One region of the Comamonas trifloxystrobinivorans genome, then DNA from elsewhere that is predicted to be linked to it. Evidence: predicted binding sites of a transcription regulator. Region 1 holds the regulator's gene; the other holds the start of a gene.
The links. Region 1 encodes NrdR, which represses ribonucleotide reductase genes. Its sites were predicted from a motif close to CACNANATNTNGTG; they were not measured.
Positions count from the first base shown of each region.

Region 2: the regulator NrdR is predicted to act here: its motif matches at 7,731-7,744, upstream of ACFIQF_RS01320 (ribonucleoside-diphosphate reductase subunit alpha).

Region 1 is NZ_JBHZGV010000010.1:227,359-241,883, reverse strand. It holds gene ACFIQF_RS14230 (DUF349 domain-containing protein) at 1-2,202, opposite strand, end outside; gene ACFIQF_RS14225 (DUF748 domain-containing protein) at 2,428-6,423, opposite strand; gene ACFIQF_RS14220 (hypothetical protein) at 6,958-7,143, opposite strand; gene ACFIQF_RS14215 (transglycosylase SLT domain-containing protein) at 7,619-8,551, shown strand; ZMP/ZTP riboswitch at 8,654-8,817, shown strand; gene glyA (serine hydroxymethyltransferase) at 8,876-10,120, shown strand; gene nrdR (transcriptional regulator NrdR) at 10,278-10,772, shown strand; gene aroC (chorismate synthase) at 10,882-11,979, opposite strand; gene ACFIQF_RS14195 (DSD1 family PLP-dependent enzyme) at 12,099-13,283, shown strand; gene ACFIQF_RS14190 (phosphoribosyltransferase) at 13,287-14,030, opposite strand; gene ACFIQF_RS14185 (M20 aminoacylase family protein) at 14,088-14,525, opposite strand, start outside.
Region 2 is NZ_JBHZGV010000001.1:307,755-322,279, reverse strand. It holds gene ACFIQF_RS01340 (DUF3426 domain-containing protein) at 1-1,355, shown strand, start outside; gene ACFIQF_RS01335 (carbohydrate kinase family protein) at 1,413-2,315, shown strand; gene ACFIQF_RS01330 (histone) at 2,565-3,380, opposite strand; gene ACFIQF_RS01325 (ribonucleotide-diphosphate reductase subunit beta) at 3,574-4,668, opposite strand; gene ACFIQF_RS01320 (ribonucleoside-diphosphate reductase subunit alpha) at 4,740-7,646, opposite strand; gene ampD (1,6-anhydro-N-acetylmuramyl-L-alanine amidase AmpD) at 8,103-8,714, opposite strand; gene ACFIQF_RS01310 (sigma-54-dependent transcriptional regulator) at 8,714-10,315, opposite strand; gene ACFIQF_RS01305 (sensor histidine kinase) at 10,312-11,997, opposite strand; gene ACFIQF_RS01300 (PP0621 family protein) at 11,994-12,230, opposite strand; gene ACFIQF_RS01295 (cytochrome C assembly family protein) at 12,234-13,040, opposite strand; gene ACFIQF_RS01290 (diguanylate cyclase domain-containing protein) at 13,101-14,057, opposite strand; gene ACFIQF_RS01285 (response regulator) at 14,067-14,525, opposite strand, start outside.

The DNA of each region.
Region 1 (14,525 bases):
GCGCGGGCCACGGCTGTCGCCACGGCCTCCATCACGGCGATCACCGGGCTTGCCGCCGCGCGTTGGGGCGGCAGCGGTATCTCGCTTCATGCCGGGGCGGTCGTCGCCGCTGCGCTGGGCAATCACCGGCTTGGGCTTAGCAGGGGCAGGCGCAGCAGCGGGAGCGGCTTCGCCCTCGCCTTCAGCAGCAGCTTCACCACCGGCAGGCGCAGCATCGGCTGCGACCACTTCAGCTGCTGGCTCAGCTGCAGCTTCCGCAGCAGGTTCAGCAGCAGCCGCTGCGGGAGCGGGCTGCTCGCTTTGCGCCTTGAGAGCTGCTTGCAGCGCCTCAATGGCCGCTTGGATTTGCTGGGCATCGCCGCTATGGTTGGCCGCTTCCAAAGCCTTCGAGGCGTCGAGCACCGCCTGGTCACGGGCGCTCAGTTGCTGGGCCACGCGCTCGCGCTGCTGGGTCTTGCGGGCAAAGGCCTCGTCCAGCGGCTTGCGGAAAGCGTCCCAGAGCTTTTGCTCGTGGCGGCGGTCCATCGGCACGCCTTGGGCTTCGGCCTGCCACTGGCGCTGCAGCTCACGCACGGCATCAATGTTCAGGTGCGGTGCGGCGGCCAGCTCGCCTGCTTGGGCGATCATGGCTTCGCGGCGGGCAATGCTGGTTTTCTGGGCGGTTTGCAGTGGTGCGCTGGCTGCCTGGTGGGCAGCCTTCCAGGCGGCTTGCAGCTCGGCATAGGCTTTTTCGCCCACGTGGCCGCTGGCGCGCCAGCGGTCGCCAAACTGGAACAGGTCGCGCTGCATCTGCTTCCAGTCGGTCGAGGCCAGATGGGCTTCGGTCCAGGCTTTGAGCTCGGCCACCAGCGCCTCGCGCTCGGCGCGGTGCTTGGCGCCCTCTTCGCGCACCTTGGCCAGCCAGACTTCGACATGCTTGTAGGCCGCGTTGCAGGCTTCGTCAAATTTCTTCCACAGCGCGTGGTTGGTGGGGCCGCTTTGGTCGGCCTTTTTCCAGTCTTCGCGCAGCTGGCGCAGGCTGTCTTGCAGCTTGCGGCCGCCCAGTTCCTGGCCTTCGGGGCGGGTCAGCAGACCTTGGGCCTTGGCCAGCAGTTCTTCGCGCAGCTTGTCGGCGCTCCAGCGTTGCCAGCCTTCCAGCTCGCCTGCGGCGATCAGGGCGGCGTTGACCTGCGATTCCAGCTCTTGGTCGATCTGTTTACCGTGTTGCTTGAGCACGGCGCGCAGTTGCTGGGCAGCGCCCGATGCACCCTTGCCATGGCCTTCGGTGGTGTGTTCTTGCAGCTTTTTCAGCGCTTCTTGCACGGCTTGCTTGGCACGCTTGGCTTCTTGCGGATCAGCAGCGGGCTTGGCGGCAGCAGCACGGGCTGCGGCTTGCTCGGCCTCGGTGGGCAGGCCACGGGCAGCACGGATTTCGTCGGCCCACACGGGCACGGCGGGCAGCGGCGCTTGCGCGTCTTCGGCGGCCTTGAGGGTTTGCTGCAGGGCGGACTGGAAAGCATCCCACACCACCAGCAGCTGGCTCTTGGAGGTTTCCAGCATGGTGGGGTAACGCGCTTCCACGCTGCTCCAGCTGGCATCGCCTTCCAGCGCGGCGGCTTGTTCTTGCCAGTGCGCCACATCGGTAGCCAAGGCAGCGTCTGCCGCTTGGGCGTCGAGGTAGGACTTGGTAGACAGCACTTCCACGCGCTGGGCCAACAGCACAGCGGCCTCGCGCTGCACTTGCACGCGGTGCTGCAGGTCTTCAATGGTTTTGACGCGCTCGGCCAGCTGCACTTTCAGAGCCGACAGCGGCTCTTTGGACAGCGGTGCGCCGGCTTTGGCGGCGTCGCGCTGCCAGGCCAGGGCGTCGGCGATGTTGAGCTTGGAAGCAGCCAGCAGCTTGCCGGCCTTGTCGGCCCACTCGGCGGCAATGGCTTCCTGGCCCTTGGCGCGGCGCAACTCCTCGATGCGCTCGCGGATGGCCTTGGCCGCGCCCTTGTCGCGCGCCGACAGCTCTTTGAACACTTCTTGCAGCTGCTCGGCGCTGGGCTCGCTGGCCAGCCATTCGCGCACCTTGGCGGCGCGTTCACCCGAGGTGGCGGCCGAGAAGGCGCCGCCCGTCAGGCCGTCGAGCGGATGGGGCGCAGCCGCTGGTTTGGCGGGCGCGGGCGTGGGCTCGGGGGTTTCGGGCGTTTTGTTGCGCGAGAGAAAAGAGGGGAACATGGCTCAACTCGGTGGTAAATACGGCCTGCAGCAGCAAGGCGCTGCAGCCATTGGCACATAAAAAGGCGGCGCGGGCCAACTGCCCGCTCCCAAGTTGCTATTTTGACCGGGTTTGGCGCGGCCACCAAGCAAGCAGGCGGCACAAAGCCGGTTTCTCTGGCGCAGCGCAGACAAAAAAGGGCTGGAAGCCAAGCTCCCAGCCCTTTGCAGCCTGCCCAGGCCCGCTCAGCGGGGTGCCAGGCTCAGCTCGGCACGCGGCTTCCATTCCTTGTCAAAACCCTCGGTTTTGACATTGCCCAAGAAAAGGCGATCGAGCTTGACGCCCTGGCTGGCCAGGTAGTCGCGCACCGCCACACCACGAGCCAGCGCCAGCTCACGCATGGCGTTGTCGGGCACGGCCACACTGGTAATCAGCAGAGTTTCCATCTCGGCCTGCGGAATGTCGGCAGCCAGACCCACCATGTTGCGGGGCTTTTTGATGTCGGCGCGCTTGTACACCTCTTTGAGCAAGGCCGGGTATTCAGCAGCACTCACCGCATCCACCTCTTCGGCCTTGCCGCCGGCGCGGATGGTCGCGCGGCGTTTTTGCGCCAGCACCATATCGTCGATACGCGCCTTGCGCCAGCCTTCCTTTTCTTGCTCCAGCTCGGCCTGGCCGGTCACGGTCAGTTGCAGCGCCGGGCGGTCTTCCAGCGCCTTGGCTACCTTTTTCAGGTTTTCGCGGGTGACGTCGTCCAGGCTGGCACTGCCGGGCGCAAAGGCCACCTGGCTCGCTTCGGAACCACCGCCAAAGGCACTGGACAACAGCGCGAACGGCGAGGTGACGGCCTTCATGATCATGTTGCCGATGACCTTGAAGATGATCGGCGCCAGGCGGAACTGCGGATCGTTGAGCGAGCCGCTGATGGGCAGATCCAGGTCGATCACGCCGTTGCGGTCGGCCAGCAGGGCCACGGCGAGCTTGACCGGCAGGCTCGCCGGCGCGCCTTCTACCGCATCGCCAAACTGCAGCTGGTTGAGCACCAGCTTGTTGCTGGCGGTGAGCTGGCCGTCGGGCTGCACGTCGTACTGCACGTCCACGCTCATCTTGCCGCGCTCAATGCCATGGCCCGCGTATTTGATGCTGTACGGCGTGAGCGGCGAAAGCTCCAGATCGCGCACCTTGCCGTGGATGCCCAGCGCCAGCGGCTTGGCCAGCGGGTTCAGCTTGCCGGTGATTTCCAGCGAAGCGGTGCCCTCGGCCTTGCCGCGCAGCTCCAGCTCCGCCAGTTGGGGCGGCTGGCCAGCCGGGCCGGGCTCGGACGAGAAGGCGCTCATGCGGCCTGCCAGCTCGGACAGGTCGGCCGAGTAGTTGGGCTTGATGAAGCGGTCGCTGAACTTGACGGTGCCGCCGGCCAAGGTGATGGGGCCCATGTCGATGATCGGGCCGGTGGCAGGAGCAGCAGGCGCGGCGGGTACAACTGGTGCAGCGGTGGCTTCCTTCGCGGCCGGCTCAGGCTTGGCCTGCTCCGGCTTTGCGTCAGCCTTGGCTGCATCGGCAGCAGGCGCCTCCGTGCCCTCTCCGCCCAGGTCTTGCAGGTTGAGTTTGCCGTTTTCTTGCACGATCAGACGGGCATAGAAGTCGGACAGCGCGGTTTCGCCAATCTTGACCTTCATGCGCTGCTCGGGCGCCATCTGCAGATCAAGGCCGCGCAGGCTCAGCACTTTCCAGTTCAGCAAGTCGTCGCTCGCGCCGATGAGGCCGGCACTAATGCTGCCGCTGCCGGAGGCTTTAGCGGTTTTGCCGCCGCTGCTGGCTTTTTCCGGGGCATCGGTATCGTCGTCGGCATCGGCCTTGGGCTTGGCCAGCGGCCGCACGCGCACATCGTCCAAGCCGGCATCACCCTTGACGCTGAGCACCGGCCCTTTGGGCGATTGCAAAAAGTCGAGGCTACCCTTGAAGTTGGCGTCCGCACGCATCAGGCGCACAGGCAAGGCGGCTGCGGCATAGGGCTCAAAAGCATGCACCGGCAGCTGCGTCAGGTTCAGGCGGCCAGCGGCAGACAAAGGCGTCAAACCCAGGGTGCCGTCGTACACCAGGCGGCCCGGCTCAGCGCGGCCGGTGGCAATGCGGCCAGATACCTTCAACACCGAAGGCTTGGCCTTGCTGGCCAGCGGCGCAAAGTCGCGCAGCTCCACATCGGCATCTACCAGACGCACCGCTACCTTGCGCGGTGTGGATTCGTCCTGGTAAGCAATATTGGCACCCTTGATGGCGATGCGCTCCAGCTGCACATCCCAAGGCTTGCTGTCAGCGGCCTTGGCAGGCTTTTTGGCGTCTTTCTCGGCCTTGGCCGCTTGCGTGGCGGGCAGCCAGTCTTCAAACATCATGCGGCCGCTCTTGTCGCGCGACACGCCCAGCGCCGGTTTGAGCAGCTCGATGCTGCCGACCTTGACCTGCTGCTTGGCAATATTGATGGCCGCCTCTTTGACTGCCAGCTGCTGCAGCTCCAACAAATGCTCTTTGCCTTTGAGGCCCACGGCCGTGCCATGCGGCGCAGCGCAGTTGGCGCGGCTATTGCATTGCAGGGCGATGTCGGACACGGTCAGCTCGGCCACGCCAATTTGCAGATCGGCGCCATCGCGCTGGATCTTGACCTGGCTGTCGATATTGCCCAGCACGCCAGGCTCGATCACGCCCGTCAGGTACGAAGCGCCCAGCTGCAATGGCAGCGCCGTGGTTTTGACATCGACCTCGGCCATCACATCGGTGGCCTTGCCCGAGAACTGCACGCGGCCGGTGCTGGGCACGCCCTTGGCTCCCGACAGGCCCGATTCGCCCGCAAAGTGGAACGGCTCTTTGAAAGGCCAGGCGATCTGTTTGGCCGTCATGTCAAAGTCGTCGAGCTGCACCCGCGCTGGCACAGGCACGCTCTCGTCCACCCACAGGCCTTGCAGATTGCTCAGCTTGACTTCGTCAACCAGCACGTTCCACGCGGGCTTGCTGCTGGTAGCGGGTTTGGCCGGCTTGGTGGGCTTTTCAGCCGCGCCGTCTGCCACTGCGGTGCTGGCGTCGGCCGCGGGTGCCGGAGCAGCCTCGGCCGCTTCGCTGGCCTTGGCATCGCTTGGCACCTCGGTGCTTGCTGCAGCTTCGCTGTTCGCTGCTTTTTCAGGAGCAGCCTGCTTTTCCACCGGCTGGCCCTGCGCATCGAGCAGGCTGAGCTGGCCATTCTTGCCGCGCTTGATGGACAGCTGCGCGCCATCGAGCGCTACTTGCGCAATATGTATCTGACCGGCCAGCGGCTGCACATCAGCCAGTTGCACATCCAGTTGCTTCCAGGCCAGCAGCTCGTCGTTGTGGCCGTCATGCACCAGCACATTGCTGGCATGCACATCGCCGCTCAGCTTGACACTGGCTTTGTCGGTTTGCTCAAAGCCCACTTTCAACTGGGCATTGAGCACGCCGCCCATCAGCTTGACCGGCACCGATGCCGGGATGTAGGCCAGGTAAGGCTTCAGATCCAGGTCGTGGATGGCAAAGCTGGCGTCGGTCTTGCGATCGTCGCTGAAAGGGGTGGTTTCGGCCTGGCTGGCAAACTGGCTGCCGTTCAGCTCAAAAGCCAGCTGCGGCAACACCTTGATGGCGCGCTTGGACTCGAGGTTGCTGATGAAGGGAATACCCAGCTGCAAGCCCTTGAGCTCGTGCGTCTGGCCCACGGTATCGTCTTTGAACTCGACGGCGCCGTCTTTCAGCTCAATGTTGTAGAGCGCGAAATGCGCGGTCTTGCCGTCGTCGGGCGGCGGATTCGGGTCTTTGAGCTTGGCGACGATGTCATCGAAGTCGAACTTGCCAGGCGCAGTTTGCGCCACGCGCACCACCGGCTTGTCCACCTGGATCGCATCCAGCACCGGCGCCAGACGGAAAAGCGACTGCATGTCTGCGTCCACATACACGCGCTCTACCGAAAACTGCGGAGCACTGCCCGGCGTGGGGCCGGCCAGCTGCAGATCACGCACCGTCAGCTCCAGCGACCAGGGCTTGAACTCGACCGCACCAATATGCACTGCGCGGCCCAGCTTCTCGCTGGCAATCTTTTCGCCCTGGGTGCGCAACAGCCAAGGCAGCGCCAGCCACGACAGCGCCCACAGCAGCAGCAACGCCACCACACACCAGGCCAGACGACGCAGCCAGCGCCGGCCTGCACCGCTGCTGGTTTTCTTTGATTCTTTGGTTCCGCTCACGGCGAATGTCCTCTCGGGGATAAGCAACTCGGGCCTGCCCGCCGGGCAGGCCTTCCCATTGTGCCCAAATAAACATCTAAATAGATAGCAGCGCAATGAATCAGCGCCTGTGGGTCCTGCCGGAGCACAATCGTTGAAGATGCTGCCGACACCCCGTGCTTTCCCCAGAAAACGCCGCCCCGCTCTATATATATAGAGGGCCAGCCGTTTTCCCTAGGAAAACACGGTGCCGCTCACTGCGCTGGTCGCCCCCTTAGCCAAACCAACGCCACCCAAGCCAAGCTCACACGCTTACGACTTTTACCTGCGGCGCCGGGCCCGGTCCGCCCTTTCACCGTCGCTGCCAGGGCCGCTCCGAGCAGGTTTTGGCAAATTGTTGACGCTGCTTTTTATAAATTACCCTGGTACAAAGCACAAAAACCCAAAAATGCTACAGGTTATTAGCCGTTTTTACGATTTTTTTGGCCTTGTCCCAGACCATTTTGCGCCTTGCTCAGGCCGTCTTGCGGGGGCAGCGTCAAGCAAGCACCAACTTTATTGCAGCGCAGCATTTTTAGGATCCGCTCTGCCACCTGCCAGCCCATGCTCCAGCATCGTGCTATCGACGCCATAGCAAACTGCAGTCATGGCGTTATCAGCACCCGAGAAAGCTACAAATGCTTTCAAATCCATAGCAGCAGCACCCGATTTTTCCTTGCTTGTCGATGCATTTTCATACATTGCATCTCTTTATAAGTTGCGCACGCACCCATATAGCCACGCTATGCAAGCCATAGCTGCAACACCACACAAAGCCACGCGATGCAAGCAAATGCTGGCGCACAGCTTGTGCCAAATCAAACAGCACAAATCCGAGTCGTCAGTGGCCCGCCCAAAGCCTGCGCTATACACGTTTTTTCATTACTTTTTCATCTGAAATTTAGTTTTTATAGTGTTGACTGATTATTAAGCCAGCTTCTAGAATTCAGCCCATTGCATTTATTGCCTATTTTTTGTTCACACCCTCGTGGTGTTTTGTTCGTAGCCCCTGACACGCAAGCAGCGTGCATGAAACGACAAGGGCCGTCTGCAACGCAGGCAGCCTGACCGGTATCGCACAGGACGGTGCGCTTACCGCCCTGCCAGACCTGAACCCGCTCTCCCACTGCGAGAGGGGCCTGATCCAGGTGGCAGGCTTTTGAAAGGAATCATTCGTATGACGGCTCCCGCGCAAGTGGCTGCCGGTGCGCGCTCGCTGGGCGCCACCATCGTGCACGGCCTTGTGGCCCTGACACACAACAGTTTGGCACTGATAGGTTTGGCTGTGGCGTTTTGTGCGCTCACGCTGTTTTCGCGCGCTGACCTGCGCGCCTCTGGCGAGCAGCAGCTGCGCAGCTGGCTGCAGGCCCGCCAAGAAGCCGAGGCAGACAGCGTCAGCCAGGCAACAGCTGGCAACGAGGCCACGCTGATTGCCGCGGTAGACCGCGCTACCGCCACCAACCCACAGCAACTGCCCAAAAACCAGGCGGCCGTGGCCTACTGGTTGGCCAAAAAGTACCGCGTGGCGCCTGAGCCACTGGCCGTGCTCGTCTCCGAGGCCTACCAGGTGGGCAAGGAAACCAAGCTCGACCCGACACTGATCCTGGCCATCATGGCCGTGGAGTCGAGCTTCAACCCCTTTGCCCAAAGCTCGGTGGGCGCGCAAGGCCTGATGCAGGTGATGACCAAGATCCACACCGACAAGTACCAGCACTTTGGCGGCCACTTTGCGGCGTTTGACCCGGTCACCAACCTGAAGGTCGGCGTGAAGGTGCTGCAAGAATGCATCGAACGCGCCGGCTCCCTCGAAGGTGGCCTGAAATACTACGTGGGCGCCGCCAACCTGCCTGACGACGGTGGCTATGCCGCCAAGGTGTTGGCTGAGCACTTCCGCATCAAGCAAGTGGCCAACGGCCGCAGCAACCCGCAAGAGCCTGCTGCCAAGCCCGCCCTGTCGGCCAAGGCCAATGTGCCCGCCGCTCCGGCTGCCGCCAAGAGCGCCAAGCCTGCCGCCGACACCGCCACTGTGGCCCTGGTCGACGACAAGGCCAATGCTGCCACCACCGCGCCCGCCAAGACCGAAGCCACCACCGTGGCCATGGGCTCCTGAGAGCGAGCAGCGTAACACTCCCCGACAAAGCACCGCCAGGTGCTTTTTCTTTGCCCGCTATTTTCCAGCCGCCGCAACAACCCTCTGTGCCTCGGCTACACTAGCCGGGTACGCGACTGGCGATAGGCAGCTTTCCAATGGCTGTTGACGTGGATGGCAGGCCCGCCCTGCTGTAACCACCGGGGAGCGTACCGTGCGAGAGGCTACGGTGCCACGATCACCGCCTGCTGCTTGCCACGTGTTAGCCGTGCGCCTGGGCAGCCCTTGCTTTCTACCGCCAGCCTCTGGCGGGGCAAGGGGTTACTTCTGACTCAACCGACCGTCATGTACCAACGTAACATTCTTGTCGAACAGACCGACGCCGAACTCTTTGCGGCCATCCAGGCCGAAAACCAGCGCCAAGAACAGCACATCGAGCTGATCGCCAGCGAAAACTACGCATCGCCTGCCGTGATGTGGGCGCAAGGCACTCAGCTCACCAACAAGTACGCCGAAGGCTACCCCGGCAAGCGCTACTACGGTGGTTGCGAATATGTCGACGTCGCCGAGAAGCTGGCGATCGAGCGCGTCAAGCAACTGTTTGGCGCAGACGCTGCCAACGTGCAACCCCACTGCGGCGCATCGGCCAACGAAGCCGTGTTCCTGGCTTTCTTGAAGCCTGGCGACACCATCATGGGCATGAGCCTGGCCGAAGGCGGTCACCTGACGCACGGCATGCCGCTGAACATGTCGGGCAAGTGGTTCAACGTGGTCTCCTACGGTCTGAACGAGAAGGAAGAGATCGACTACGACAAGATGGAAGCCCTGGCCCGCGAGCACAAGCCCAAGCTGATCGTGGCCGGTGCCTCGGCCTACTCGCTGGAAATCGACTTTGCCCGCTTTGCCAAGGTGGCCAAGGAAATCGGCGCCATCTTCATGGTCGACATGGCCCACTACGCCGGCCTGATCGCCGCCGGCGAGTACCCCAACCCCGTGCCTTTTGCCGACGTGGTCACCACCACCACGCACAAGAGCCTGCGCGGCCCCCGTGGCGGCGTGATCCTGATGAAGGCCGAGCACGAGAAGGCCATCAACTCCGCCGTGTTCCCCGGCCTGCAAGGCGGCCCGCTGATGCACGTCATCGCTGCCAAGGCCGTGGCCTTCAAGGAAGCGCTGTCGCCCGAGTTCAAGGCTTATGCCAAGCAAGTCAAGGCCAACGCCAAGGTCATCGCTGAAACGCTGACCGCACGCGGCCTGCGCATCGTTTCTGGCGGTACGCAAAGCCACGTCATGCTGGTGGACCTGCGCAACAAGGGCATCACCGGCAAGGAAGCCGAAGCCGTGCTGGGCGCCGCCCACATGACGATCAACAAGAACGGCATCCCCAACGATCCGGAAAAGCCCATGGTCACCAGCGGCGTGCGTATCGGCACCCCCGCCATGACCACCCGCGGCTTCAAGGAAGAAGAAGCGCGCCTGACCGCCAACCTGATCGCCGACGTGCTGGACAACCCACGCGACGAAGCGAACCTGGCTGCCGTGCGCGAAAAGGTCAATGCCCTGACCGCTCGCTTCCCCGTGTATCGCTGATGCAGCCGCTGAGCCGCTGCGCGTCTTGCATCGCTCTGCCAGAGCGGACGGGCGCTGCGGCTCGGCTGTCTGAGCCCATCATCTCCGGGCGTGTGCCGCATGGCGCACGCCCTTTGTTGTTTTTGCAGGCTTGTGGCCTGCGCCCTGGATCACTGCGATGAAATGCCCTTTCTGCAACCACCCCGACACCCAGGTGGTGGAGACCCGCGTGGCAGAAGACGGTGGCTTTATCCGGCGCCGACGCCAGTGCGGCCACTGCGAGAAGCGCTTTACCACCTATGAGCGGCCCGAGGTCAGCTTTCCGGTCATCGTCAAAAAAGACGGCCGGCGCATTGATTACGACCGCAGCAAGCTCAAGGGCTCGTTCAGCCTGGCCTTGCGCAAGCGCCCGGTCAGCATCGACAAGGTGGAAATGGCGATCGAGCATGTCGAAGACAAGCTGCGCACCCTGGGCGCGCGCGAAGTGCAGACCCACCTGATTGGCGAGCTGGTAATGACCGAGCTGCAAAAGCTCGACAAGGTGGCCTATATTCGCTACGCCAGCGTCTACCGCAGCTTTGAAGATATCGACCAGTTCAAATCCCTGGTCGACGAGGTGACCAAGCCTGCGCCAGCTGGCAAAAAAGACGCGGCGGCCAAGAAAAAATCCTGAGCCGCATCGGGGCCATCGTTCACGGCGCAGCCCACAGCAAAAAGCGAACCCGAGGGTCCGCTTTTGTTTTTGGCGCTGGCACAACAGCGCTCAGAGCGTGTTTACGCGCTCAAGGCGCCTCGGCCGCGATGGGCGGGAAATCCACCGCCACATCGGCGTTCTGCGCACGGTGGCGCAGTGCGTGGTCCATCAACACCATGGCCAGCAGCGCTTCAGCGATTGGCGCGGCGCGGATGCCCACGCAAGGGTCGTGGCGGCCCTTGGTGATGACTTCGGTGCTGTTGCCGTGCACGTCGATCGATTCACGCGGGCTGATGATCGAGCTGGTCGGCTTGATGGCGATACGGATCTCGATGTCCTGTCCGGTACTGATGCCGCCCAGAATGCCGCCCGCGTTGTTGCTGCGAAAGCCTTGCGGGCTGAGCGAATCGCCGTGCGTCGTGCCGCGCTGGGCCACACTGTCAAAACCGGCACCAATTTCCACCGCCTTGACCGCGTTCAGGCCCATCATGGCGTAGGCAATGTCGGCGTCGAGCTTGTCGTACAGCGGCTCGCCCAGGCCCACGGGCACGCCGCTGGCGTTCACACGGATCAGAGCGCCGCAGGAGTCGCCCGATTTGCGCAACTCGTTCATGTAATCCTCGTAGCGCGTCACATCGGCCACGGGCGCAAAAAACGGGTTGTTCGGCACATGCTCCCAGCTCTCGAAAGGCAGGGCCACCTCGCCCACCTGCAGCATGCAGGCGCGGAACTCGGTGCCGAACTTCTCCTTCAGCCACTTCTTGGCCACGGCGCCAGCGGCCACGGTAGGTGCGGTCAAACGGGCCGACGAGCGGCCACCGCCACGCGGATCGCGGATGCCGTATTTGTGCCAATAGGCGTAATCAGCGTGGCCGGGCCGGAAGCTCTGGGCGATGTTGGAGTAATCCTTGCTGCGCTGGTCGGTGTTGCGGATCAGCAGCGAGATCGGCGTGCCGGTGGTCTTGCCCTCGTACACGCCCGAGAGAATCTCGACCTGGTCAGGTTCGTTGCGCTGCGTCACAAACTTGCTGGTGCCAGGGCGGCGGCGGTCCAGATCGTGCTGGATGTCTGCCTCGCTCAAGGCCATGCCCGGAGGGCAGCCGTCAATCACACAGCCGATCGCCGGGCCATGGGATTCGCCAAAGTTGGTAACGGTGAATAAGGTGCCGAAGGTGTTGCCGCTCATAGACCCGCGATTATGCCCTGCTCCGGCCCGGCAGCGCCTGCAACAGCCCTACCGATGCGACGCTGGCGGCCGCCCGCTTTTGCTAAGCTGGCGCCCTCGTTTCCCCATCCGCCATCACCATGTCCAGCCTGCCACCCGCTTTGCAATCCCTGATCGGCCAGCCCGGCAGCCAGATCGATACCCCTGCCCTGGTCATAGACCTGGACGCCATGCAGCGCAATATTGAGCGCATGGCTGCATTCGCCCGCCAGCACGGCGTGCTCTGGCGGCCGCACGCCAAGCTGCACAAAAGCGCGCAAATCGCCCACTGGCTAGAGCAGGCCGGCGCCGTGGGCCATTGCGTGCAAAAACTGGCCGAGGCCGAAGCCCTGGCCAGTGGCGGCGTCCGCAATATCTTCATCAGCAACGAAATCGTCTCGCCCAGCAAGCTGGCCCGCGTGGCAGCGCTGGCCCAAACGCTGAACGCACAAGGCGGCCGGCTGGCGATTGCCGTGGACAGCGAAACCGGCATTGCCCGGCTGGCCCAGGCTTTGGCAGCAGCGCAGGCTGGCGCGGCGGCGGTGGATGTGCTGGTGGAGATCAATGTGGGCCAGAACCGCTGCGGCGTAGAGCCCGGCCCGCAAGCCGTGCAACTGGCCCGCGCCATTCTGGCCCAGCCGGTTTTGCGCTTTGCCGGCTTGCAGGCTTACCACGGCGGTGCCCAGCATTTGCGCACGGCAGCCGAGCGCAAGGCCACGATTGGGCGCGTGCTCCAGCTGGTACAGCTCACCCGCCAAGCGTTGGAGCAAGCGGGCATAGCCATCCCGCTGGTCACCGGCGCTGGCACCGGCACCATGGTCAACGAGGCGGCCAGCGGCGTTTATGGCGAGATCCAGCCCGGCTCTTTTCTCTTCATGGATGCCGACTACGCGGTCAACGAGCGCGACCCGGCCCAGCCCGCGTTTGAGCACGCGCTGTTTGTGCAAACCCAGGTCATGTCGCACAACGGCCAACGTGCGGTCTGCGATGCCGGCCACAAAGCGCATGCCATCGATTCCGGCCTGCCCACCGTGCATGGTTTTGCCAGTCTGCACGCGCTGCGTTTTGCCAATGGTGGCGACGAGCACGGCGTGCTGCACCCCAACGTCGAAGCCGGCAACAACACAGGCTGGCTGCCCGCGCTCGGCGATACGCTATGGCTGGTGCCCGGCCACTGCGACCCCACAGTCAATCTGCACAACTACCTGATCGGCGTACGCGGCGGGCTCGCGAGCGGAGTGGTGGAGCAGATCATCCGCGTCGATGGCCGTGGCGCCTTGACCTGAGATTCAGGCGCTTTCCGGCCACCAGCCGTCGGCGCGGCGCTCCATGCGCGGGCAGTCAAAAGCGCCCACCACGGGGATGCGCGATCCATCGGCGCGCAGCAGCTTGCTTTGCCATTGCGTGCCTTGGCGCATGGCTACGGCAATGGCAGCCACTTCGGCACCGCAGCGCTGCAGCAGCGCCAGGCCCGAGACCATGGTGGTGCCCGAGCTGACGGCATCGTCCACCACCAGCACGCGCTTGCCTTGCACCAGGCTGAGCTGGTTCGGGTCGATATAAAGCAGCTTGCCCTTGCCCGGCGTGGTGATGGAGCTGACCGGCTCAGACAGCTCCTCGCGGTACCAGTATTTGCGCGAATAGCCCAGCGGCACAAAGCGGCTGTGGCCCAGGCGCTGCGCTACCAGCGGCGCAAAGGCCAGGCCCAGCGTAGGCAAGCCCACCACCACGTCAAACGCGTGCTGCTGCGCGGCATCGGCCATGTGCTGCGCCAATTGCTCCACCACAGCAAGCGCGGCCTGGTTGGCGATGAGCGACGCCACGCAGCGGTCGGGCACCGAGCCATCGGCCGTGGGCATGCCGCGCAAGGGCAGCACCAGATAGCGGCCATCGGGCAGGCGCGCCGGGTAGCTGCGCGCATAAGGCGGCAGCGGCGATTGCGCCAGCGCTTGCTCGCTGACGATGGCTTGCCAGTAATCGGTGGTGGCGTCAAAACCCGGCAGGTTCTGGCCGGAGAGGTCTACGGAGGTCATGCAATCAATCCAGAGGCGCGGCGCGCCCTAAGCGGTGTTAAAGCGGCGTTAACAGGCTCAGGCGCGCAAATAGGCTTCGGCCAGCTTGACCCAATACGAGGCGGTCACCGGCAGCAGGTTGTCGTTGAAGTCGTAGGCTGGGTGGTGCACCATGCAACCGCCCGGGCCCATGCCGTTGCCGACAATGAAATAGTTGCCCGGCACTTCGTTGAGCATGAAGCTGAAGTCATCGCTCGCCTGCAGCGGCTGCAGATCGGGAATCAGCCATTCGTCGCCCAGAAAATCGCGCGCCACGCCCACTGCAAAATCGGTGGCGGCGGCGTCATTGATCACGGGCGGGTAGCGCCAGATGTAGTTCACATCGGCCGTGGCGCGGTGCACAGCGGCTTGCGCTTGTGCGATTTCGGTGATGCGCTCGCGCAGCTGCTGACGCACTTCAGGCGTGCGGGCACGAATGGTCAGGCGCAGCTCGCAGCTCTCGGGAATGACGTTGGG
Region 2 (14,525 bases), on a different contig from region 1:
CTGCAGTGCACGAGCCTGCTGTACCGTCACCAGCTGCAGTAGCGGGTGCAGCCCATGCGCCGGCTCCTGCCGAGTCATTGGCGGCCGTGCTGGTCACAGGCAACTCGGTGGCGGTCGATCCGCATGCCAATGTGCCCGAGCTGTCGGTGCTGGTGTTTCCGCGCCGCGCCGGCTTTGGAGATTCCGGCTACGTGGATTCGTCCTGGATGTCCGCCTACGACGAGGCGGCCGCGCCAGAGCAGGCCGCGCCTGCCGATGCTGCACCGGCCAAGGCCGGGCCGAGTGCTAGGCAAGTGGCTGATGCGCAGGTGGCCGAGACAGATTTCAGCGGCCTGGAAAGCGAATGGCAACCCGGCCAGGACCAGCGCCCGGAAGCATTGCGCAACAGCGCAGCCGATTTCTCGGCGCACGACGATCTGGCCGAGCTGCAAGCGCGTGAAAGCCGTCTGCTCGATGCGATCGCCGAGCAAAAATCCCGCGCTGAAACGCAGGCCTTGGACTCCCGCTCGAGCAGCAGCGAATCCAAATCGGTGCTGCAGCCAGCGCCGCCGCCGGTGGTGGAAAAGGCGGCAGAGGGTGCTGCTGCTTCGCAGATCACCGCCAGCGCATCCGGCCAATCTAACGCCGAAAAAAGCAGCAAGGCCCCAGCTTCTGCTGCCCCTGAAATGAGTGCAGCGCCTGCGCCAGACGCCGTCCTCCATGTTGCGCCCGAGGTGGCGGGGCGCGTGGTCGAGCCCGGCAAGGTGGAGCCTTCCTTGGCTGCACCGCCCAACTATGTGGCTGAAATGGATGCTGCAGCGGCAGCCGCTGCCACCGCTGCAAGCACAGCCGGTGACGAGCAGCCCGAGCCCAGCTTTGTGCGCGCCGCCAAACGCAAAGCGTTCTGGAACCAGCCCTCGGTATTGCTGGCATCCGCGTTGTGTGCGCTCTTGCTGTTGCTGGGGTTGTTGTTCCAAATTGCTGTTACGCAGCGTGACCAGTTGGCGGTGCAATACCCGCAAGCGCGCCCGCTGCTGGAGAAAGTGTGCCAGCTGGCGGCCTGCGAGGTGGCGCAGCCGCGTGAACTGGGCAATGTGTCCATCGACAGCACCAGCTTCAACCCTTTGGGGCCGCGCCAGTTCAAGCTCACCGTGGTGTTGCGCAACTCGGCTGACCATGCGGTCGCCATGCCTGCGCTGGATCTGAGTTTGAACGATGCGGCCGAAAAACTGGTGCTGCGCCGCGTGCTCAGCACGGCCGACATGCAAGCGCCTGCAGCGCTGCCAGCGCGTGGCGAATGGACGGCTGTGCTGCCCATCCAGGTCGCCGAAGGCAGCGCCGTCGTCGGCTACCGCGTGGTGGCGTTCTACCCCTGAACTGGGCGGCACGCCGCCGTGCCGCACCCTTGCTTTTTGCTTTTGAAAGACTGACCTATGGCTTCGCTGATCTGCGGCTCGCTCGCGTTTGACAACATCATGACTTTCGAAGGTCGCTTTGCCGACCAGATCATGCCCGATCAGATCCACATTCTGAACGTGTCTTTCTTTGTGCCCACCATGCGCCGTGACTTTGGCGGTTGCGCCGGCAATATCGCCTACGCGCTCAAGCTGCTGGGCGGCGAGCCGCTGACCATGGCTGCCATCGGCCATGACGGTGGCGAGTACCTGGAGCGCATGCAGCGCCTGAACATCTCGACCAAGTACGTGGCACAGATTGCCGACATGCACACCGCGCAGTGCATGATCATCACCGACCGCGACAACAACCAGATCAACGGTTTCCACCCTGGCGCCATGTCGATGGCACACCAGAACAAGATCACGGCCGATATCGGTGCGGCCGTGGGCATCATCTCGCCCGATGGGCGCGATGCCATGCTGCAGCACGCCGAGCAGTTTGTTGCGGCCGGCATTCCCTTTGTCTTCGATCCCGGCCAGGCGCTGCCCATGTTCAGTGGCGAGGAGCTGCGCCGCTTTGTCGAGCTGGCCACCTGGGTGACCGTCAACGACTACGAAGGCAAGATGCTCACCGAGCGCACGGGTCTGTCGTTCGAACAGATCTCGCAGCAAGTCCAAGGCCTGATGGTGACCTTGGGCGCTGATGGTTGCGAGCTGTGGGAGCAGGGACTGAAAAAGCATATTCCTGGTCTGCAGGCCAAGGCCGTGGTAGACCCCACCGGTTGCGGTGATGCCTGGCGCGCCGGTCTGCTCTGGGGCCTGGAAAACGGCCGTTCGCTGGAGCAGTGCGTGCAGCTCGGCAACCGCCTGGGCGCGCTCAAGATTGCAGCGCGTGGTCCGCAAAATTACGAACTGGATTTTGATCCGGCAGCGCTGTAAAGCCCTGCAGCAGCAAGCCTTTGGAGCTTGCGAAACCCATGCAAAAAACCGGCCTGGCGCCGGTTTTTTGTCGCCCGTATCCGGGCCAAGTTCGCCGCTTGGGCCTCCGCGAACGGCAGGCCTGTTGCGTTTGCCGCAGGTGCTGGCGCAGCGACTCGCTAGCCTTGGCTGCGGCTTGTTGGCATGCGGCGCAATGGCACAAAAACAAAAACCGGCCTAAGCCGGTTTTGTGGGTAGTCAGCGAGCCGCTTATTGAGGGCGGTTGCTGGTGGGGAACGGCCATGCAGCGTTGGTGCTGAGCACGGTCTTCACGGGTTCTGCTGCGGCTGCGGGTGCTGCTGCGGGAGCAGGGGCAGGCTTGGCGGCGGCCTTCTTGGGAGCAGCGGCCTTCTTGGCTGCAGGCTTGGCAGCAGCTTTGGCGGCGGGCTTGGCAGCAGCAGCCTTCTTGGCCACTACCTTCTTGGCAGCAGGCTTTGCGGCGGCCTTGGCGGCGGGCTTTGCAGCAGCAACCTTCTTGGCGGGTGCAGCCTTCTTGGCAGCAGCCTTTACGGCAGGCTTCTTGGCAGCAACTTTTTTGGCTGCGGGCTTAGCGGCTGCGGCCTTCTTGGCTGGCGCTGCTTTCTTGGCGGGTGCTGCCTTCTTGGCTACGGCCTTGGTCGCGGCCTTCTTGGCTGCGGGCTTGGCTGCTGCCTTGGTGGTGGCGGCCTTCTTGGCAGGTGCTGCAGCCTTCTTGGCTGCGGGCTTTGCGGCAGCCTTTTTAGCGGCTGGCTTGGCTGCTGCCTTGGTGGCTACGGCCTTCTTGGCAGGTGCTGCAGCCTTCTTGGCGGCTGGCTTGGCTGCGGCCTTTTTGGCTGCTGGCTTGGCCGCTGCCTTTTTGGCGGTAGCTGCCTTGGCTGCAGGTTTTGCTGCGGCCTTGGTGGTGGCTTTTTTGGCCGCTGGTTTTGCAGCGCTGGCCTTCACGGCCTTGGTCGCTGCCTTGGGGGCGGCGGCTGCTTTGGTGGCTGCAGGCTTCTTGGCGGTTGCCTTGGTGTCTGCAGACTTCTTGCTTGCTTTGGTCGTTGCCATGCTCTTCTCCTTCGGTCAATTTAGAAAGCAGACTTCATGCCTGGTTAGAGTCGACACGAAGTTTTGATAGCAGACTGAATTGTGCATCAGCTACTAGCAACTGTCATAGTGCAAACCTCACTATTGACGCCAAATTTCACAGTTTTCTATCAGGAAAACCACATTTTTCCTAGGTTCGCACTTTCATAGCACTTCAATCCCACGACAGCGCGCCGCCCGACTGGTATTCGATGACGCGCGTTTCGAAGAAATTTCTCTCCTTTTTCAGGTCGATCATTTCGCTCATCCATGGGAACGGATTCTCTTCATTCGGGAACAAAGGCTCGAGCCCGATTTGCGTGGCTCGGCGGTTGGCGATGTAGCGCAGGTAGCCTTTGAACATCGATGCGTTCATGCCCAGCACGCCGCGTGGCATGGTGTCTTCGGCATATGCGTATTCCAGATCGACGGCCTTGAGGAACAGCGCCTTGATCTCGTCTTTGAACGCGGGCGTCCACAGATGCGGGTTCTCGAGTTTGAGCTGGTTGATCAGGTCGATGCCGAAGTTGCAGTGCATCGATTCGTCGCGCAGGATGTACTGGTACTGCTCGGCCGCGCCGGTCATCTTGTTCTGGCGGCCAAGCGCCAGGATCTGCGTGAAGCCGACGTAGAAGAACAGGCCTTCCATCAGGCAGGCGAACACGATCAGGCTTTTGAGCAAGGTCTGGTCGGTCTCGGGCGTGCCGGTGTGGAAGTTCGGGTCCATGATCGCTTCGATAAAGGGGATCAGAAACTCGTCTTTGTCGCGGATGGATTTGACTTCGTTGTAGGCGTTGAAGATCTCTGCTTCGTCGAGGCCGAGCGACTCTACGATGTACTGGTAGGCGTGCGTGTGGATGGCTTCTTCAAAGGCCTGGCGCAGCAGGAACTGGCGGCACTCGGGCGCGGTGATGTGGCGGTAGGTGCCCAGCACGATGTTGTTGGCAGCCAGCGAATCGGCGGTGACGAAGAAGCCCAGATTGCGCTTGACGATGCGGCGCTCGTCCTCGGTCAGGCCGTTGGGCGATTTCCACAGCGCGATGTCGCGCGTCATGTTCACCTCTTGCGGCATCCAGTGGTTGGCGCAGGTGGCCAGGTATTTTTCCCAGGCCCATTTGTATTTGAAGGGCACGAGCTGGTTGACGTCGGTCTTGGCGTTGATGATGCGCTTGTCGGCCGCATTCACGCGCTTGTGCGTGCTGGTGCTGGCGTTGCCTGTTTGCTCGTTGCTGCTGGCCGTGGCCAGGGATTCGTCTTCAAAACTCAACATGTCAATTTCTCTCCATCATCGGCGTGTTTTGCTGCACGCACAGCGCGGCTGTGCGTGGATGGCTAATAGGTTTACTGGCAGGCTTCGCAGCCGGGATCGTCGATTGCGCAGAACTTCACATCGGTGGCTGGCGCTTGCGAGCGTGCGGCAGCGGCGGCGGCATCGAGCGCGCTAACGGTAGCCGTGGGGGCGGCACCCGCGCTGGGCACGGCGTTCAGCGTGCGGCTTTGCACGGTGGATTTCTCCACCTGGGTGGCGCTGGTGGTGCGCAGGTAGTAGGTGGTTTTGAGGCCGCGCACCCAGGCGAGCTTGTAGGTGTCGTCGAGCTTTTTGCCAGACACGCCGGCGATGTAGATGTTCAGGCTTTGGGCCTGGTCGATCCATTTTTGGCGGCGCGAGGCGGCTTCGACCAGCCAGGTCGGCTCCACTTCAAAAGCGGTGGCGTAGAGCGCCTTGAGCTCGTGTGGCACGCGGTCGATCGGGCGCAGCGAACCATCGAAGTGCTTCAAGTCCATCACCATCACGTCGTCCCACAGGCCCAGGCGTTTGAGGTCGCGCACCAGGTATTGGTTGATGACGGTGAACTCGCCCGACAGATTGGATTTGACCGACAGGTTGCCGAACGAGGGCTCGATCGATGCGTCGACACCGACGATGTTCGAGATGGTGGCGGTGGGGGCGATGGCCACGCAGTTGGAGTTGCGCATGCCGTCTTGGGCGATCTTGTTGCGCAGCGCATCCCAATCGAGACGGGCGCTGCGGTCCACTTGCACGTAGTCGGCATTGCCGCGGGTTTGGGCCAGCAGATCAAGCGTGTCGGGCGGCAGAATACCTTGGCTCCACAGCGAGCCCTGGTAGCTGGAGTACACGCCGCGTTCCTTGGCCAGCTCGGTCGAGGCCCAGTAGGCGTAGTAGCAGACGGCTTCCATCGACTCATCGGCAAACTGCACCGCAGCATCGCTGGCGTAGGCCATGTGCAGCTGGTAGAGGCTGTCCTGGAAAGCCATGATGCCCAGGCCGACCGGGCGGTGGCGCAGGTTGGAATCGCGAGCTTTGTCGACGGCGTAGTAGTTGATGTCGATAACGTTATCGAGCATGCGCATGGCCGTGCTCACCGTCTTCTTGAGCTTGTCGTGGTCGAGCTGCTTGCCGCCCTGACCGTCGTCTTTGAGGTGGCGCGCTAGGTTGACCGAGCCGAGGTTGCAGACCGCGGTTTCGGTGTCGCTGGTGTTGAGCGTGATCTCGGTGCACAGGTTCGACGAATGCACCACGCCCGCGTGTTGCTGCGGCGAGCGCACGTTGCAGGCGTCCTTGAAGGTGATCCAGGGGTGGCCGGTTTCGAACAGCATCGAGAGCATCTTGCGCCACAGGTCGACGGCGGGCAGGGTCTTGCTCAGCGCGATCTCGCCGGTGGCGGCCTTGGCTTCGTAGGCGACATAGGCCTTCTCAAAAGCGGTGCCGAACAGATCGTGCAGGTCGGGCACATCCGAGGGGGAGAACAGCGTCCAGCTGCCTTTCTCCATCACTCGCTTCATGAACAGGTCGGGGATCCAGTTGGCCGTGTTCATGTCGTGCGTGCGGCGGCGGTCGTCACCGGTGTTCTTGCGCAGCTCCAGAAACTCTTCGATGTCCAGGTGCCAGGTTTCCAGGTAGGTGCAGACCGCGCCCTTGCGCTTGCCGCCCTGGTTGACGGCCACGGCCGTGTCGTTGACCACCTTGAGGAAGGGCACCACGCCTTGCGATTCGCCATTCGTGCCCTTGATGCGGGCGCCCAGGGCGCGCACCCGCGTCCAGTCGTTGCCCAGGCCGCCGGCAAATTTGGAGAGCAGGGCGTTTTCGCGGATGGCATCGTAGATGCCGCCCAGATCGTCTGGCACCGTGGTGAGGTAGCAAGACGACAGCTGCGAGCGCTGCGTGCCGCTGTTGAACAGCGTAGGCGTTGAGGACATGAAATCGAACGAGGACAGCAGCTCGTAGAACTCGATGGCGCGGCCGTTGCGATCGGCCTCATTCAGTGCCAGGCCCATGGCCACGCGCATGAAGAAAGCCTGCGGCAGCTCGATGCGCTGCTTCTTGACGTGCAGAAAGTAGCGGTCATACAGCGTCTGCAGGCCCAGGTAATCGAACTGCTGATCGCGCTCGGCGCGCAAGGCGGCGGCCAGGCGCGGCAGGTCGAAGTTCAGCATGTCGGGGTTGAGCAGCTCGTGCTCCACGCCCTTGGCGATAAAGCCGGGGAAGTAATGGGCGTAGGCCGCGCCCATGTCGGCGGCGGCCACATCTTGGCCAATGGTCTCGCGCACGATGGTGTGCAGCAGCAGGCGCGCGGTGACAAAGCTGTAGTCAGGCTCTTTCTCGATCAGCGTGCGGGCGGCCAGGATCGAGGCCTTGAATACCTCGTCCACGTTCACGCCGTCGTACAGGTTGCGCAGGGTTTCGCTCAGCACCGGCGCCGGGTCTACATCCTGGCCCAGGCCTTGGCAGGCGGCGGCAATGCGGTCGTGCAGCTTTTTCACGTCGAGCACCACACGCTGGCCCTGGTCCATCACGTGCAGTGCAGGCTGGGCGGGTGCGTGCTGGGCGTGCAGTTGGGCACGCTCCTGGTTGCGGCGCTCGCGGTAGAGCACGTAGGCGCGGGCCACTTCGTGGTTGCCACTGCGCATCAGGCCGAGCTCAACCTGGTCTTGCACGTCTTCAATATGGAAGGTGCCGCCACCGGGGCGCGAGCGCATCAGGGCGCGCACGACGGTGTGGGTGAGGTTCTCGACGACTTCGCGCACGCTGGCCGAGGCCGAGCCCTGGGTGCCATGCACGGCCAGGAAAGCTTTCATCATCGCGGTGGTGATCTTGGGCGGCTCGAACGGGACCACGGCGCCGTTGCGGCGGATGATCTGGTAGTCGGGGAGAACCGTGAAACCCTCCATCACACGCTTGCTGGAAGCTGGGCTCGAAAGCTCGGCGGAAAGCGAATCGACGTTCATGTCTGTCCTCTCTGTGATGCTGGAAATACCGGAAATACGGCTGTCGCACGGCGGGGCGGCGGCAGTAAGGGAGAAGTCTCAAAACACTATATGTAGTGGTTTTTAGTGCTTGAGACACTACCTATAGTGTACCGCTCAAAAGTGCCGAGAGAGTCGTGACAAATTGTGATAGCGCTGCGCGCGCTGCGCTGCAGCATGTTGGCGGCGCCGCATGCCAGCTTTGCGGGCGGCAAAAAAACGTGGATTGACGCGCAGTTGCCGACGAATGTCTGCGCCAAGCTGCCAATGGCGCGCATGTCGGCGATTGGAAAAATTTGTGCGACTTGCTGCTGTTGTCGCATCTACGCCATCACTGCAAACAGGGTTGAGGCACGCCAAACAGGCGCGGAAACAGCTCGCACAAAAACGGCCGCGCCATGGAAATGGCGCGGCAGCGGCAAATGCGTGGGGCGAAGCCTAGAGCGTGTCGGGCGGGAACATGGCGCTTGGCCAGCCCAGGTCTTGCTGCAGCTGGGGCCAGGAAAAACCGGCACCCGGGTCTTGCTTGCGGCCGGGCGCTATGTGTTCGTGGCCGGCCACTTGGCGGATGGGGTAGTGCGAGCGAATCTGCTGGCTCAGCTCGGCCAGGCTGGCGTATTGCGAAGCGCTGAATAGCTCGCCTTCCAGGCCTTCGAGCTCGATCCCGATCGAATAATCGTTGCAGCGTTCGCGTCCTTGCCACGAGGACACGCCGGCATGCCAGGCGCGCTCGTCACAGCTGACGAATTGCCAGACCGTGCCTACGCGGGTGATGAAAAAGTGCGAAGACACTTCGAGCCCGCGAATGCCCTGAAAGTAAGGGTGGGCGTCAAAATCGAGCTGGTTGCTGAACAGGCGCTGCACATCGCCCGTGCCATAGCGGCCTGGCGGCAGGCTGATCGAATGCACAACCAGCAGGTCAATCTCGGTGGCCTCTGGGCGTGGACCGAAGTTGGGGCTGGGGCAGTGCGTAGCGCTGCGCAACCAGCCCGCATCCCAACCGGCGTCCCTACCGGTGTCCCAATCGGCCTGAGCGGCATCAGCCGGCATCAATGGCCTCCGCTTTCGTTGGGATCGGCAATCTGCAAGCGCTCCATGCGGTAGCGGATCTGGCGCAAGCTGATGCCCAGGCGCGCAGCAGCGGCCGTGCGGTTGAAGCCGTATTCCTTGAGTGCGCGTACCAGAATGTCGCGCTCGAGCTCGTCCATCCAGGCTTGCAAATCCTGGGGCAATTCCTGGTCGCAGGGGTAGCTGTTACCGGACAGAGGCGGGGCCTCTATAGGTGGGGTCACCATTGGCGGGGTTGCCAATGACTTTGCCATGGCTGGCGTTGCCACCGGCGCAGCGGGTGCTTGCGCTGGCATGGCATAGAACGGTGTCAGTGCGGCAGGCGTGGGTGCGGCCGGCGGGGGCGGTGCGGGGCGGGTGGCAGGCGCAGGTGTTTCGGCGCTGGTTGCCGTGCTGGGTGGCTCGATGTTCAAGGCCGAGCTGTCACTGAGCGCCACCGAGCGCAGTAGCAGGTTTTCCAGCTCGCGCACATTGCCTGCCAAAGGGTAGCTGGCGATGGTGGCCAGCGCTTGCGGGCTGAGTGTGGGCGTGGGCACGCCGCTGTCTTGTGCGATGCGCTGCAGCAGCACGGCGCACAGTTCGGGCAGGTCTTCACGGCGCTCGCGCAAGGGCGGGATGGCGATCTCAATGACGTTCAAGCGGTAGTACAAGTCTTGGCGAAAGCGCCCGCTTTGGATGTCTGCCGCCAGATCACGGTGCGTGGCACTGACGATACGCACATCCACCGATTCCTCTTGTTGGCCGCCGAGCGGTCTGACTTTGCGCTCCTGGATGGCGCGCAGCAGCTTGGCTTGCATGGCCAGCGGCAGCTCGCCGATCTCGTCGAGAAACAGCGTGCCGCCATGCGCTGCCTGGAAAAAGCCTTCGCGGTCCTGGTTGGCTCCAGTGTAGGAGCCTTTCTTGGCACCAAAGAATTCGGCCTCCAGCAAGGCCTCCGGAATGGCGCCACAGTTCACGGCCACCATCGGGCCTTTGTGGCGCTGGCTGCGGCTGTGCAAAGCCTGGGCCACCAGCTCTTTGCCGGTGCCCGATTCTCCACGCACCAGGATGGGTGCCATGCTGTTGGCCACCTTGGCGATGCGCTCGCGCACCTGTTGCATGGCAACCGATTGGCCCACCAGTTCTTTGAGCGTGGAGCTGGTCGGTGAGTGGCTGGCGCTGGCCGTTTGGGCTGCTGCTGGCGTTTCTGTGGGGCTGGTGCCGGGGGTATCCAAGCCTTGGCGGGCGGATGCGACCACCTGGCGAAACTGCTTGAGATCGACGGGCTTGGTCAGGTAGTCGAAAGCGCCTTCGCGCAGGGCGGCGACGGCGTTCTCGGCCGAGCCGTAGGCGGTGATGACGATGGTGCGCTCGCTGCGATTTTGGTTGCGCAGCTCTTGCAGCAGCTCCATGCCCATGCCGTCGGGCAGGCGCATGTCGGTGATCAGAATGTCGAAGGGCTGTTGTTGCAGCAGGCCACGCGCCTCCTGCACCGAGCCCGCCGTGTGCACGCGGTAGCCTTCGCGCAGCAGCGTCAGCTCGTAGAGGGTGCGCAGATCGGGTTCGTCGTCCACGACCAGCACCGAGGTGTTGTCAAAACTCATGTCGGCAGCAGATTTTCTTGGGTGGGCGGTGCAGCGCTGCTGGCGGCGCGGCGGAACTGCACGATAAAGGCATTGCCATCGGCCAGCTGTGGTTGGCGCGCACTTTGCCTTTCGTAGCGGATCATAGCGCCGTGGCGTGTGCACAGCTCGCGGCAGATGTACAGGCCCAGGCCGCTGGAGCGGCTCTCGGACGAGAAAAACGGTTCGAACAAATGCTTTTCAATGGTCGGCTCGATCGGCGCACCATCGCTCCAAACCGTCAGCGTCGCCGTGCCGGCCAGGCTGCTATGGGTGCTGACGCGCAAGGCGTCAGTCCGCTCGCTGCGGTAGCGCTGGGCGTTGTTGAGCAGGTTGTGCAGCAGCTGGCGCAGGTGGCCAGTGTCGAAGGCCACCAGGCTGTCGCCGGCCTGCAGATCGAGCACCAGATGGCGAGCCGCCGGGGCCAGTGCAATCCAGTCGTGGCAGATGCTGTTGACGGTGTCGTCCAGCCGCACGGCCTCGCCCTCGCCAGGCTGGATCTGGTTGTGCACGCGGGCGATGTCCAGAATGTCTTCGGCAATGCGGCCCAGGCGCTGCGCATTTTGCTCGACCATATAGGTCAGGCGTTTTTGGCCGGGGTCGATCAGCTCTTCGTCCAGCAAGGCGTTGGCCTGGGTGATGGCGGCCAACGGGTTGCGGATCTCGTGCGCCACGGCGGCCGACATGCGGCCCATGGCCGCGAGTTTTTCGGTGCGCAGCTTGGCTTCCAGTTCGCGCAGATCGTGCAGAAACACCAGGCACAGCGGGTCGTTGTCGCTGCTGCCGATGGGCCCCAAACCCGGCAAAGGGTAGGTCAGCCAGGTGCGCACATGCAAGCCCACGGGGGCGGCTTGCGGGGCAATCAAGGCCTGGTCCTGGCTGATGGATTTTTGCTGCTGAAAGGTCTGCTCAATCTGTTGCACCACGCCCAGCCAGGCTGGCAAAGCGCGCAGTTGTACGGGCATGGCCGGGTGCTGGAGCAAGGCCATGGCGGCCGGGTTGGCGCTGCGCACTTGCAGGTATTGGTCGGCCACCAGCACGCCATCGGGCAGGTTTTGCAAAATCAGCGCGTTCACCTGCTCTTGCTGGTTGGCACTGGCAGCGGCGCGCAGACCGATGAGGGTTTCTCGCTCCACACGACCACCGAGTAAACGCACCAGGGACCCGACGAAAAAGTAGGCTGCACCGGTGAGCGCTGCCTGCACCACGCTTTGGGTGGCATCCGGGTCGACAACCGACGGCACGATGGTCAGTGCGTGGCTGATCAGGAAGATGCTGATGTAAGCGCAAGAGCCCAGCACCACCATCCAGCCACCGAGGGTGCCAGCGAACAAGACGGTCAGGCCGAACAAAGGCGTGAGCGTGTAGGCGCCAATCTTGATCACCTCCAGCAGTGAGATCAGCAGCAGATCGAGCCCGATGGTGGGCAGCCAGGCGTAGACACGGCGTTTGGGCGGAGGCTGCTTGCTGATAGCTGCGTAGACAATGCCCAACGCAGCGTAGATGGCCAAGATGGCGAGCTGCGGTAAAAGCTGGCGCGCCTGTGGTGGCGTCCACAGCAGGGCGCCCACAGCCAACAACAGCGCCACCAGCACCCGTGCTGCCAGGTAGACCCGCCACAGGCGCTGAAAAGGCGTTTCGCGCAGGTCGATCAGGCTGTTCATGGTTGGCGCGGCGTATCGGTGGCACCGGGCAGGTGGGCGGCTGAGCAGTAATAGCGCCCGCGCAGGCCGAGCGCATCCGATTGCGGCAGGTGCACGCCGCAGCGCTCGCAATGCACCATGGTTTCAGGTTGGGGCAGGGGTTTGCGCTGTGGTGCTGGTGTGTCGGCCACGCGCTTGCTGCGCCACAGATGCCAGGCGATACCGATGACCAGGGCAAGCAATAAATACTTCATGCGTCAGCGCTTCAAAATGACTTCCAACACAAAGCGGGAGCCGACATAGGCCAGCAGCAGCAGCAGCGAGCCGGCGTACAACATGTGGACGGCGCGCTGGCCGCGCCAGCCAAAACGCTTGCGGCCAAACAGCAGCACCGCAAACGTCAGCCACGAGAGCAGCGAGAAGACCGATTTGTGGTTCCAGATCCAGGCCTTGCCATAGAGCTCTTCGCCAAACAGCCAGCCGGCGGCAAGCGTGGCGGTCAGCAGCGCAAAGCCGGCGCCGACAAAGCGGAAAGTCAAGCGCTCCAGCGTGAGCAGTGGCAGGCCGCCGTCGTGCTGGCCTTGCTGGCGCATCTGGCGTTCGGCGCGGGTCATGAGCACGGCGTGGACCACCGCCGCCGCAAACAGACCATAGGAGGCAATGCCCAAGGCCAGGTGCAAAGGCAACCAAGGCGAGGCGTTCACATGCAGTGGCGTGCCCGGGAACACGGCCGCCAGCAGCACGGCCAGGCTGCCGAGCGCGGCCAGTGCCCAGCGCGAGCGCATTTGCGGGTAGCGTTGCTGCTCCACGCCATAGACGGTCAGCACCAGCCAGGCGGTGACGGATAGTGCCGGCGCAAAACCAAAGCGGGGTGTTTGCCCGGCCAGGCCCCAGACCAGGCTGGCGGCGTGCAAGGCCCAGGCGAGCAGCAGCAGGCGCTTGGCGCTGCGGTTGGGCAGACGGTGGCCAGCCAAGGCCGGCAAAGCGTAGGCGATGGCTGCTGCCAGCGCCAACAGCCAGTCCATCAGGCCGGTGCTGGCTGCTGTGAAAGAGGAAACGAGCATCCGCCTATGATAGCGGCCGGCCAGTACTGTGGCTGCCGAAAGTGCGGTGGCAAGGCCGCTTCAGCGCCCCGGCGCCCAGTCCGGCGCCAGCATGGCCGCGTGCTGGGCGGTCTGCAGGCGGTTGCGGCCGGCGCTCTTGGCGGCATAGAGCAGTTCGTCGGCGTGCAGCAACCAGCTGTCGGGCGCACTGTCGGTTTCGCAGTGGATGGAGAGCACGCCACAGCTCACGGTCAAAAACTCGCCCGTGGACGAATGTGCATGCGGAATTTGCAATGCTTGCACATCGGCGCGAAAGCGCTCTACCACCGCGGCCGGGTCGGCGTGGCCGGGCAGAATCAGCGCGAACTCCTCGCCGCCAAAGCGGGCCGCCAGGTCAAAAGGGCGGCGGGCGTGCGCGGCCAAGGTGTTGGCCACCGCCTTGAGCGCCTCGTCGCCTTGCAGGTGGCCATAGCAGTCGTTGTAGCGTTTGAAATGGTCGATATCGATCAGCGCCAGCCCCAGTGGCTCCTGGCGGCGCAGACACATGCGGTAGGTGCGCTGCAACATGTCGTCAAAATGGCGGCGGTTGGCCAGATTGGTCAGTCCGTCGACCTGGGCCAGGTGTTGCAGGGCGTGGCGCTGCAAGGCCAGGTCGATCTGGTTGCGCACGCGCACGCTCACCACCGCAGGCCGGATGGGTTTGGACACGTAATCGGCCGCGCCCAGGCGCAGGCCGTATTCCTCGGCCGCCGCGTCGCTTTGGCCGGTGATGAAGACAATCGCAATGCCGGCCGTGCTCTCGTGCTTGCGCAGCTCGGTCAGCACCTCGTAGCCGCTCATGCCAGGCATGCTCACGTCCAGCAAGATCAGCTGCAGCCGGTGGGCTTCACGTTGCGCGGTGGCGATGGCGCTGGGCCCGTCCTTGGCCAGCAGCACGCGGTATTGCTGGCCCAGCAGCTCGGCTAGCATGAAGCGGTTGACGCGCTCGTCATCGACGATCAATACCGTGGGTTGTTCTTGTTGGGGCGCTTCTAACATGGTGCTTGCTCAGTGGCGTTGCAGGCCGGGCGGGCACAACAGGGTTTGCAGGCGCTGCAAGGCTTGCAGTGCGGCCTCGGTCTCCAGGTCCTCGGTGTATTGTTGAATATCCTGAAAAATGCTGCGCGCCGCAGGGTCGCCCAATTGCCGGCCCAGTGCCTCCAGCGCTTCGACGGCAGCGTAGTCGCCGGCGGCAATCAGGGCGCGCAATTCGTCCAGCAGGGTTTGCCAATGCTCGGCGCTGGCGGCGGTGCCTGGTGCAGGGCAAGACAGATTGGTGTTGTGGGCCGAGGCGGAGAGCTGCTCCAGCAACTGCTGCAGTGCTGCAGAGAAAGTAGGGACGCCTGCGGCCAACTGTGCTTGCAGCGTGGCCGCTGCATCGCTGCCAATTGCCATGGGTTCCAACTGGTACGCATGCTGTTCGACGGTGGCAGCCTGCGCCACCAGGGCGGGTGCATCCAGATAGCC